2 regions of the Cryobacterium sp. M25 genome follow, and region 2 is predicted to be linked to the other one. Evidence: riboswitches for the same ligand, from Rfam matches in the RefSeq annotation. Region 2 holds a riboswitch; the other holds the start of a gene.
What was found. Region 2 has a riboswitch for thiamine pyrophosphate ahead of CXY81_RS13955 (ECF transporter S component). Riboswitches for the same ligand answer to the same signal wherever they lie in the genome.
Positions count from the first base shown of each region.

Region 1: it holds a riboswitch for thiamine pyrophosphate, as region 2 does, so the genes downstream of both, thiM (hydroxyethylthiazole kinase) here and CXY81_RS13955 (ECF transporter S component) in region 2, are expected to answer to the same signal.

Region 1 is NZ_PJJU01000056.1:154,126-159,031, reverse strand. It holds gene CXY81_RS12735 (alpha-amylase family protein) at 1-758, opposite strand, end outside; gene CXY81_RS16185 (hypothetical protein) at 1,501-1,782, shown strand; TPP riboswitch at 2,275-2,368, shown strand; gene thiM (hydroxyethylthiazole kinase) at 2,362-3,168, shown strand; gene thiE (thiamine phosphate synthase) at 3,165-3,818, shown strand; gene CXY81_RS12720 (bifunctional hydroxymethylpyrimidine kinase/phosphomethylpyrimidine kinase) at 3,815-4,906, shown strand, end outside.
Region 2 is NZ_PJJU01000057.1:187,714-192,619, forward strand. It holds gene CXY81_RS13945 (hypothetical protein) at 1-82, shown strand, start outside; gene nhaA (Na+/H+ antiporter NhaA) at 523-1,896, opposite strand; TPP riboswitch at 2,257-2,366, shown strand; gene CXY81_RS13955 (ECF transporter S component) at 2,404-3,036, shown strand; gene CXY81_RS13960 (ABC transporter ATP-binding protein) at 3,047-4,570, shown strand; gene CXY81_RS13965 (energy-coupling factor transporter transmembrane protein EcfT) at 4,567-4,906, shown strand, end outside.

The DNA of each region.
Region 1 (4,906 bases), on a different contig from region 2:
GTGTATTCGCCCGGCTGGACCGCCTCGTTCCCGCCGGCGATGACCTCCTGCGCCCAGTAGACGCTCGAGTTGGTCAGTTTTGCCTTGATGGCGGAGAGGTCGGCCGCGGCCATGTGCTTGGCGCCGTCGATCCGGAAACCGTCGACGCCGAGGGCGCTGAGGTGGTTGAGGTACGCCGCGATGGTGGACTGCACGTAGGTGCTCGCCGTGTTGAGATCGGCGAGGCCGACGAGCTCGCAGTTCTGCACGTTGGAGCGGTCGCTGTAGTTGGTGATCGGGGTCCGGCAGGAGTGGAAGTCCTGGTTCTGGTAGTAGCCCGGGTAGTCGTACTTGCTGTAGACGGTGCCCCCCGTGCCCGTGCCGGAACCCGCGCTCATATGGTTGATCACCGCGTCGGCCACGACCTTGACACCGGCGGTGTGGCAGGTGCTGACCATGCTCGAAAATGCGGCCTCGTTGCCGAGTCGCCCGGCGATCTTGTAGCTGACCGGCTGGTAGGAGGTCCACCACTGCGAGCCCTGGATGTGCTCCTGGGCCGGCGAGACCTCGACGAATCCATACCCCTTGGGACCGAGGGTATTCGTGCAGGCCCGGGCGACCGATGCGAAGGACCACTCGAAGAGCGTCGCCGTGACGTCCTTGGCACCCGGCGGACTCGCATCCGCCCGGGGCGTTGTCACTCCTACATCGAGGCTCAGGGTCAGGACTAGGGCCAGGCCGGCCACCGCTGCAAACAACGGACGGGTTGATCTGCGCACGATGAAACTCCTTGTCGCGCGCGCCAGCGGACCACGCCGACGCGCTTCATTGGGAACGGGCGATTGCGAGCGGGCCGCGGAAGCGGAACCCGGTAAACGAGGTACTAGACCCTCGAGTTACGCTACTGCAAGCGTTTGCAATAGTGCAAGCGCATGCCGAGGAATTGTGCGCCAGCCCCCTAAGACCACCCATCGAAACCCTCAAGAGGGTCCGCTGCTGCCGGGCCGGGTTGGGCCCGAATCGCCAAGTTCGGCGAAGAGATCGAATGGAGCGCTCTGAACCAGGTCGTCCTCCTGCGAAGGCGCATTGCGAAGCTTAGTAGCCGGGTCGCGCCGAGGGCTTCTCGGCGGTCCACCTCAACTTGGGCACCGTCTCCATGCGAAATGCGTCACTGTGCGCACGGGTATCGCGGGTGCGCGTCGCGGGAATAGCGCCATGCTGGACACCACGCCACGGTGAACCTCATCCGGCAGGGATCGCCATCCTGGTGCACTTCGAGCTGACTATTTGAATCGGTGGGACGAGTTCGCGGCACCTCGTTTCCTGGCGCGCGACAGGCGCCACGGCCAAACGCTGCGCAGGGCGTCGCTGAAGGGCTGGTGCGACTGGCAAAGTGCAGGACAAATGAAAAACTCCGGGTCCGCCAAGGCGAAGTACCGGAGTTCCCAATTCGTGGCCCAAGTAACATGAGACAGCGGTCATCAAGGGCTTACATTACAGTCTTAGCTTGGAGGGCGCCCCGTGGCAACGACATCGAGCGAGGGGCACTGGATAGAGGAATGGCTCAGCATTGGCCGGTTCTCCACCTACCTCGCGGCCGCCGGCCGATCTCGCTCACGAGCGCTTGAGCTCTATGAGTGGAACGCAAAGCTGAGCGCGGCTTTCTTGCACGATTTGAGCCATCTGGAAGTCGGTCTGCGCAATGCGTGCGATCGCCAGCTTGCAGCGGCAACTCTCCCTGGTGACGCGCACTGGACGGATTCGGCCACACTGATGACATTGTTTCCCGTTGTGATGAGATAGGACGGGGCCACCGGCCGTTCGCGCGACGTCTACAAGATCGCCCGAGGCAACGTCGAGCGGGCGCGGATCAACGCAGTTTGACGCATCGGCCGCGCTGCGAGATTTCCGAAACAGAGTGGCTCACCACGAGAACATCCTCAACGGTTCTGAAAGCGAACGGCGCCGAATTGTTTACGTCATCCGGTTGCTCTCTGCTGACGCGCTTGCTCACTTCAAAGCCAACAGCGAGGTAGCCACGATCCTGGCTGGCCGACCGTAGGGAAGCTTCTGAGACCAGGGTGAGGCGTCCTGACGCATCCCCGGGCAGCATCAGTCATCTAATTCTCGGTGTCTCGCAACTAACGATGAATCCGCCGCCTATGGAATACGAGACGCTCGGCCAGCTCTTGGTGCGCTCGCGCAATGGCCTCGTTCCGTCGGCCAGTTGCCAAGATGTTGGCCGCGTCCAACCATGAATTAGAACGAAGGCGCTGCGATACGCTGGTTCATAAGCCAAGTGACACGGGGTGCTCCATCTGGAGCTGAGATAACACCCGTTGAACCTGATCTAGTTAGTACTAGCGAAGGGATGTCGCGTAAATGCGCACGCCAGAAGAACTTATTTCATTCACCTGTTCAGCGCTTGACGAGGTGCGGGCCCGCCCTCCCCTCGTGCAGTGCCTCACCAATAGCGTCGTTGTGAACTTCACCGCTAACGTGCTGCTGTCGCTCGGTGCGGCGCCCGCGATGGTCGACATTCCGGGCGAGGCGGGCGCGTTCGCGCGGATCGCATCTGGGCTGCTCGTCAATCTCGGCACGCCCACCGCCGAACAACGCGACGCGATGTTCGAGGCCGTCACAGCCGCGAACGATGCTGGAACACCGTGGGTGCTCGACCCCGTTGCCGTCGGTTTCCTGCCCGTGCGCACGCCGCTGGCCTTCGCCCTTCGCGACCTGCGACCCACGGTGGTGCGCGGAAACGCGTCGGAGATAATTGCGCTGGCAGGCGCCGGATCCGGCGGCCGCGGGGTGGATTCATCCGACGAGGTGGATGCCGCCCTGGCCGCGGCGTACGCGCTGGCCGGGATGACCTGTGGGGTGATCGCCGTCTCCGGTCCTGTCGACATCATCACGGATGGCCGTGAGCTGGTGCGCATCGACAACGGGCATCCGTTGCTCACCCGCATCACCGGCGGGGGCTGCGCCCTCGGCGCGGTCATGGCCGCGTTCGCCACGGTCGACGCCGACAGGTTCGTCACCACGGTGGCCGCGGCCACGGTGTACACCGTCGCGGCCGAGCTCGCGGCAGAGTCCGCCACCGGTCCGGGCAGCTTCGCTGTCGCCTTTGTGGACGCCCTGGCCACCGTCAACGCGCAGGACATCGCACGCCGGGCGGTGCTCCGATGAACCTTGACCTGTCGCTATACCTGGTGACCGACTCGGGGCAGGCCGCGGCGGCCGGGCGCAGCATCGTGGACGTGGTGCGGCACGCCGTTGCCGGAGGCGTGAGCGCCGTGCAGGTGCGTGAGAAGGAGACCGCCGGGCGGGAGTTCCTCGACACCGTGCTGCGCATCGCGGATGTGCTGCCCGACACCGTGGCGCTGATCGTGAACGACAGGGTCGACGTGTTTCTGGCCGCCCGTGCCGCCGGGCGCCGGCTGACCGGGGTGCACGTCGGGCAATCCGACCTGCCCGTCGGCGCGGTGCGCGACCTCGTCGGGGGTGAGGCGGTGATCGGGCTCAGCGCATCGACGGATGCCCAGCTGCGCCGCGCGGCCGAGGATCCTGCCCTGATCGACTACGTCGGCATCGGCGCACTGCACGCCACACACACCAAGAGTGACGCGCCCCCTGCCCTGGGGCTGGCCGAGTTCGCTCGCCTGGTCGGGGTCAGCACGCTGCCGGCCGTGGCCATCGGGGGGATCGGCCTGCACGACCTGGCCGCCCTCCGTGAGTGCGGGGCGGCGGGCGTCGCCGTGGTGTCGGCGATCTGTGCGGCGCCGCACCCCGAGCCGGCCGCCCTCGAATTGCGGGCAGCCTGGGGCGCGACGGCATGACCGGGGCATCCCCCCGCATCGCTCGCGTGCTGAGCATTGCTGGTACCGACCCGACCGGCGGAGCGGGCATCCAGGCCGACCTCAAGAGCATCGCGGCGAACGGGGGCTACGGCATGGCCGTGGTGACCGCACTGGTCGCGCAGAACACCCACGGTGTGCGCTCGGTGCACGTGCCGCCGGTCTCCTTCCTGCGCGAGCAACTGCACGCCGTGAGTGACGACGTCGACATCGATGCCGTCAAGATCGGGATGCTGGCCGACGTTCACGTCACCCGCACCGTGAGCGGGTGGCTCAGCCAAGTGAAGCCTGGGCTCGTAGTACTCGACCCGGTGATGATCGCCACCAGCGGTGACCGCCTGCTCACCGAGGATGCTGAGGAGGCTCTGCGCGACCTGCTGAGCGTCGTGCACCTGGTGACGCCCAACATCCCGGAGCTGGCCATCCTTGTCGGTTCTCCCGTGGCGACCAGCTGGTCGGCGGTGCTGCGCCAGGCGCAGCACGTCGCCGAGACGTACGGGGTCCTCGTGCTGGCCAAGGGCGGACACCTCGCCGGTGACCTCGTACCAGACGCCCTCGTCGGCGCCCACACCGTGCGGGAGTTCCCCGGGCTGCGGATCGACACCCCGAACACCCACGGAACCGGGTGTTCTTTCTCCTCCGCTGTCGCGACCCGGGTAGCGGCTCGGGCCGGCATGGCGGGGCCGAGCCTGGCAGATTGGGGGGACGCGGTAGCCGAGGCGAAACTATGGTTGACCGAGAGCATCGCCCACTCTGGCGACCTGCAGGTCGGCTCTGGCCACGGACCGATCCAGCATTTTGCCGGCCTGTGGCAGCGCGGCGGCCTGCACACCAGCCCCAGCCCGGCCCAGGTCGCCGAGGAATGGTGGCACGACATCCGTGACATCCGCACCGACACCGACGAGCTGCCGTTCATCCAAGCGCTCGGGGACGGCTCCCTGAACCGGGACGCCTTCATCTGGTACCTCGCCCAGGATGCCCTGTACCTGCGCGACTACGCCCGGATGCTGGCCGTCGCGAGCCGGCTCGCCCCGACCGCCACCGAGCAGGCGTTCTGGGCGGCCAGCGCG
Region 2 (4,906 bases):
CTCGTTGCTCGCGGTCGGCATCCCGTTCCTCTGCGTGGCCGGCAAGGCGATCTCCCGCGTCGTCCGCGCCCTCAAACGCTAGCAGCGAGTGCGACCAACCGCCCGGTCGCCCAGCCACTCCGACTGAGGATGTCGGGCTGCTGACTGCGCTCCAGCGCTATCAGTGCCCGCCGGCCAGCTCGATGAGTGAGTCTCCATGGCCGAGGTTGAGGGGGGTTCGCGGATCGGGGGCTCCGTTGCGCTTGTTCCTGATTCCGACGCACGTTTGCGCGCGGACAGCGACGAGGTGGATGAACGTGCACTCCAACCGCCGCGTCATTCGAGCCCAAGGACCTGCGGTACATCCGTCCCGAACAAATTCGACGGAGATTGTGCCCTCAACGGCGCGTTTGGGCTCAAAAACGGGTGTTGATCGATGAATCTCCGTCGAATTGGTTCGGCGCCGGGCACGGCGTTCCGCCCGTGACGACCAGCAGACACTCCGGCTGAGGGAGTTGGGCGGCTGGGTGCGCTCCGGCCCTGTCAGTGCCCGCCGAACCGCTCGTCGCGAGCCGGATCGGCCTCGAACACGTCTGGGACGCCGTCGTTGTCGGCGTCGAGCGCCTCCTTGTCGGCGATGCGTCCGTAATGCCGGTTGCGGCTCCGCAGCACCACGGTCGCGAGTAGTGCCGCCAGCAGCGACCCGGTCAGGATGGCCACTTTGGCGTGGTCGTCATGCGGGCTGCCCTGCCCGAAAGCCAGCTCGCTGATCAGCAGCGACACCGTGAAGCCGACACCGGCGAGCATGCCGACGCCGATCACATCCACCCAGGCCAGATCCGGGTCGAGGGCGCCCCGGGTGGTCTTGGTGACCAGTACGGTGGCGAGCAGGATGCCCACCGGCTTTCCCACCACCAGGGCGACGACGATTCCGATCGCGACCGGGTCGGTGAGGGCCGTGGTCAGGCCTGACACGCCGCCGATCGTGACCCCGGCGGAGAAGAAAGCGAAGACCGGCACGGCGAAACCGGCCGAGAGCGGGCGGATGCGGTGCTCGAGGTTCTGCGCCAGGCCCGGGCCGGCGTCGGGTCCGCCGCTACGTCGGCTGCGCAGCACGGGCACGGCGAAGCCGAGCAGCACTCCGGCCACCGTGGCGTGGATGCCGGAGCCGTGCACGAGAGCCCAGGTGGCGAGGCCGAGCGGCAGCAGAACGGTGCCCGCGGCCCACCTGGTGGTGCCGAACAGGTAGGAGTACTTGTGCGCCAGAAAGGCGAAGAGGCCCAGCGGCACGATGGCGAGTAGCAGTAGAACGGGCTGGAGGTCGCCGGAATAGAAGAAGGCGATGATGGCGATGGCGAGCAGGTCGTCGACCACGGCCAGGGTCAGCAGGAAGATGCGCAGGGCGCTGGGCAGTTTGGAGCCGATCACGGCGAGCACGGCCACGGCGAAGGCGATGTCGGTTGCGGTGGGGATGGCCCAGCCGCGCAGCATTTCCGGCCCCGAGCTGAACGCGATCGCGGTAAAGATCACAGCAGGAACGATGACGCCGCCGACGGCCGCGGCGACCGGGACGACCGCGCGGCTGAAGGTGCGCAGATCGCCGGCGACGAACTCACGTTTGAGTTCGAGCCCGGCAATGAAGAAGAAGATCGCCAGGAGTCCGTCGGCGGCCCACGCGCCGAGGCTCAGATTGAGGTGCCACGGCTCGTAGCCGATCTGAAAGTCCCGCACCGCATAGTAGAAATCGGAGGCCCCGGTGTTGGCCAGGATCAGCGCGAGAACCGTCGCCACCAGCAGGAGAGCGCCGCCCACGGTCTCTTTGCGCAGGATCGTCGAGACGTGCAGGTACTCGGGATAGCTGCTGCGGCGAAAGACGTTCAGTTTCGGGGTGGGAGGAAGAGGTGATGGTTTCGGCATGGACGAGCCTCAGTCAATCAGGATTTTGTGGCACACGAACATTGCTGTCGACCAGACTTCCCGACTCACCACTTCGAGCGTACCGCGTTCGGGCGCTCAACGCCGCCCGCGCTAGCTACACCGCCAGCGGCCCATCCGCTGGCGGGAGCCCGGCCCTTCCCGCCAGCTGCGGGGGATGTGCCAGGGTCCGCGCACGGGTAGCCCGCGTCGCATCCGTCGTCGCCGCAAAATGAAGTGGCGCAGCAACAGAAGCAACAGCCCGGCGAGGATCAGGGGAACGGTGAACGTCATTCGCGCCCGACAGTGATGCGGGGGCGAGGCGAGGACTCCATCCCGCGAGTCTAGGCCGAGGTCTATACTTGATACGAACACGGGAGTCCGGTCAACCGGGCTGAGAGGAAGCTTCTGAAGCTTCGACCGTCGAACCTGATCTGGATCATGCCAGCGCAGGGAGGCAGATTTTCTCGTTCCCGTGCCCTGGAACCATCTACGGAAAGGGCACAAAAAGTGCACGCAACAACCACCCTTCTCACCTCCACCACGTCCCGCCGGCCGCGTAACTTCCGGTGGCGGGTCGTCGACATCGTAATCGCCAGTGTCATCGGCGTGGCCAGCGGGCTGATTTTCGTCGTCTGGAACCAGGCATACAACCCGCTCAGCGGCGTGCTCACTCCGCTGCTGCCGGGCCTGCAGGCTCTCCTGGGCGGCGGATGGCTGTTCGCCGGTGTGCTCGGTGGCCTCATCATCCGCAAACCCGGCGCCGCGCTCTACACCGAGCTGCTGGCGGCGGTCGTGTCGACCCTGGTCGGCGGCACCGCCTGGGGGGCCACCATTCTGGTGTCCGGCCTGGTGCAGGGTCTCGGCGCGGAGCTGGTCTTCGCGCTGTTCTTCTACGCCAACTACCGCCTCGTCGTGGCCCTGCTCGCCGGCGCGGGCGCCGGCCTTGCCCTCGCCGTCAACGACCTGTTGCTCTGGTACCCCGGATCGGCCGTTCCCTTCATCACCATCTACACAGCCTCCTCGATCGTCTCCGGCATTGTCGTGGCCGGACTGCTGTCCTGGCTGGCCATGCGTGGCCTCGCCCGCACCGGCGCTCTGTCGCGGTTCGCCGCCGGGCGATCGAACCGCACCCAGGTCTAGGGGGACGGCGATGACACCGGCAGCAGCGGCATCCGTCTCGGGCGCGTCCGTCGTGGCCCGCGGCTGGGGATGGCGGCATGCCGGGCGGCGGGGCTGGGCCGTCGACGGCCTCGACCTGCGAATCGAGCCGGGCGAGCGCGTGCTGCTGCTCGGCGCTTCCGGGGCCGGCAAATCGACTCTGCTGCACGCCCTCGCCGGGGTTCTCGGCGGCGACGAGGAGGGCGAGCAGCGCGGTCAGCTGCTTGTGAACGGCGCCGGGCCGACCGCCGCGCGAGGCCAGGCCGGGCTGCTGCTGCAGGACCCTGACTCCCAGGTGATCCTGGCGCGGGTGGGCGACGACGTCGCCTTCGGCTGCGAGAACCTGGGGGTGCCCCGCGAGGAGATCTGGCGCCGGGTGAGCGACGCTCTGGACATGGTCGGCCTGGACCTGCCGCTCTGCCATCCGACGTCGTCGCTGTCGGGCGGACAGAAGCAGCGCCTCGCCCTCGCTGGGGTGCTGGCGATGCGGCCGGGGCTGCTGCTGCTCGACGAACCCACAGCGAATCTCGACCCTGGAGGCGTGCTGGATGTGCGCGATTCCGTTGCCCGCGTGCTCGAGAACTCCGCGGCGACGTTCATCGTGATCGAACATCGGGTCGCCGTCTGGCAGAACCTTGTGAACCGGGTGATCGTGCTCGACGCGGCCGGGGGAGTGCTGGCCGACGGCCATCCCGACGACGTGCTGACCAGGCAGGGGGAACGGCTCGCGGCCGCGGGTGTCTGGGTGCCCGGGCGGGGCAACGGTCTGGCTTCATCGCGGGGCGAGACCCGCTCGGCGTCGGCGCCCGGCTCGGTTCCTCTGCTCCGCACGCCCGGCCTCGCGATCGCACGCACGCGCGCCGACGTGCTCGCCCGGGACATCGACCTCACGGTGCACGCCGGCACCGCTCTGGCAGTCACCGGTCCGAACGGCGCCGGCAAATCGACCCTGATGCTCACCCTCGCCGGCCTGCTGAAACCGGCCGGGGGAGCGGTGCTCGCGAGCCCGGAGTTCGCCGACGGGGCCGACGAGGAACCGATCCGCTGGAAGTCCCGCCAGCTGCTCACCCGCATCGGCACCGTGTTCCAGAGCCCGGAGCACCAGTTCGTGGCGGCCACAGTGCGGGCCGAACTCGCCGTAGGGCCGCGCGCCCTCAAACGGCCAAAGGCGAACATCAATGCCCGGGTCGACGAGGTGCTGCAGCGCCTGCGCCTGGACCACCTGGCCGAGGCGAACCCGTTCACCCTCTCCGGCGGCGAGAAACGTCGGCTGTCGGTGGGCACCGTGCTGGCCACCCAGCCACGGCTGCTCATGCTCGACGAGCCCACCTTCGGCCAGGACCTGCGCACCTGGCGGGAGATCGTGGCCCTGCTCGACGAACTCCTGCGGGAGGGCACCGCGGTGGTCGCCGTCTCGCACGACACCGACTTCGTGGCCGCCCTGGCTGACCGGGAGTATCACCTGACCGGGCAGGCCGGCCCCAGCGTCACGCCGCGGCCGGCGGTGTCCCGGTGAGCGTGCTGACGCCTGCCCGGGGAACCCAGGCCATCTTCCGGATCAACCCGGTCGCGAAGCTGGCCGCCGCGCTGCTGCTGGCGGGCGTGCTCATCCTCACCATCGACTGGGTCTCCGCCGTCGTCGCCCTCGCCTGCGAGTTCGTGCTCTTCTTCTGGGCCGGGCTGTCCCTGAAGGCCTTCGCGGTGCGCACCCTGCCGGTCTGGATCGCCGCACCAACCGCCGGCGTCACCACCCTGCTCTACGGGCAGGCGGCCGGGGCGGTCTATTGGTCCTTCGGGCTGGTGAACGTGACCGAGGGATCACTCGAGCTGGCCATCGCCACGACCCTGCGCA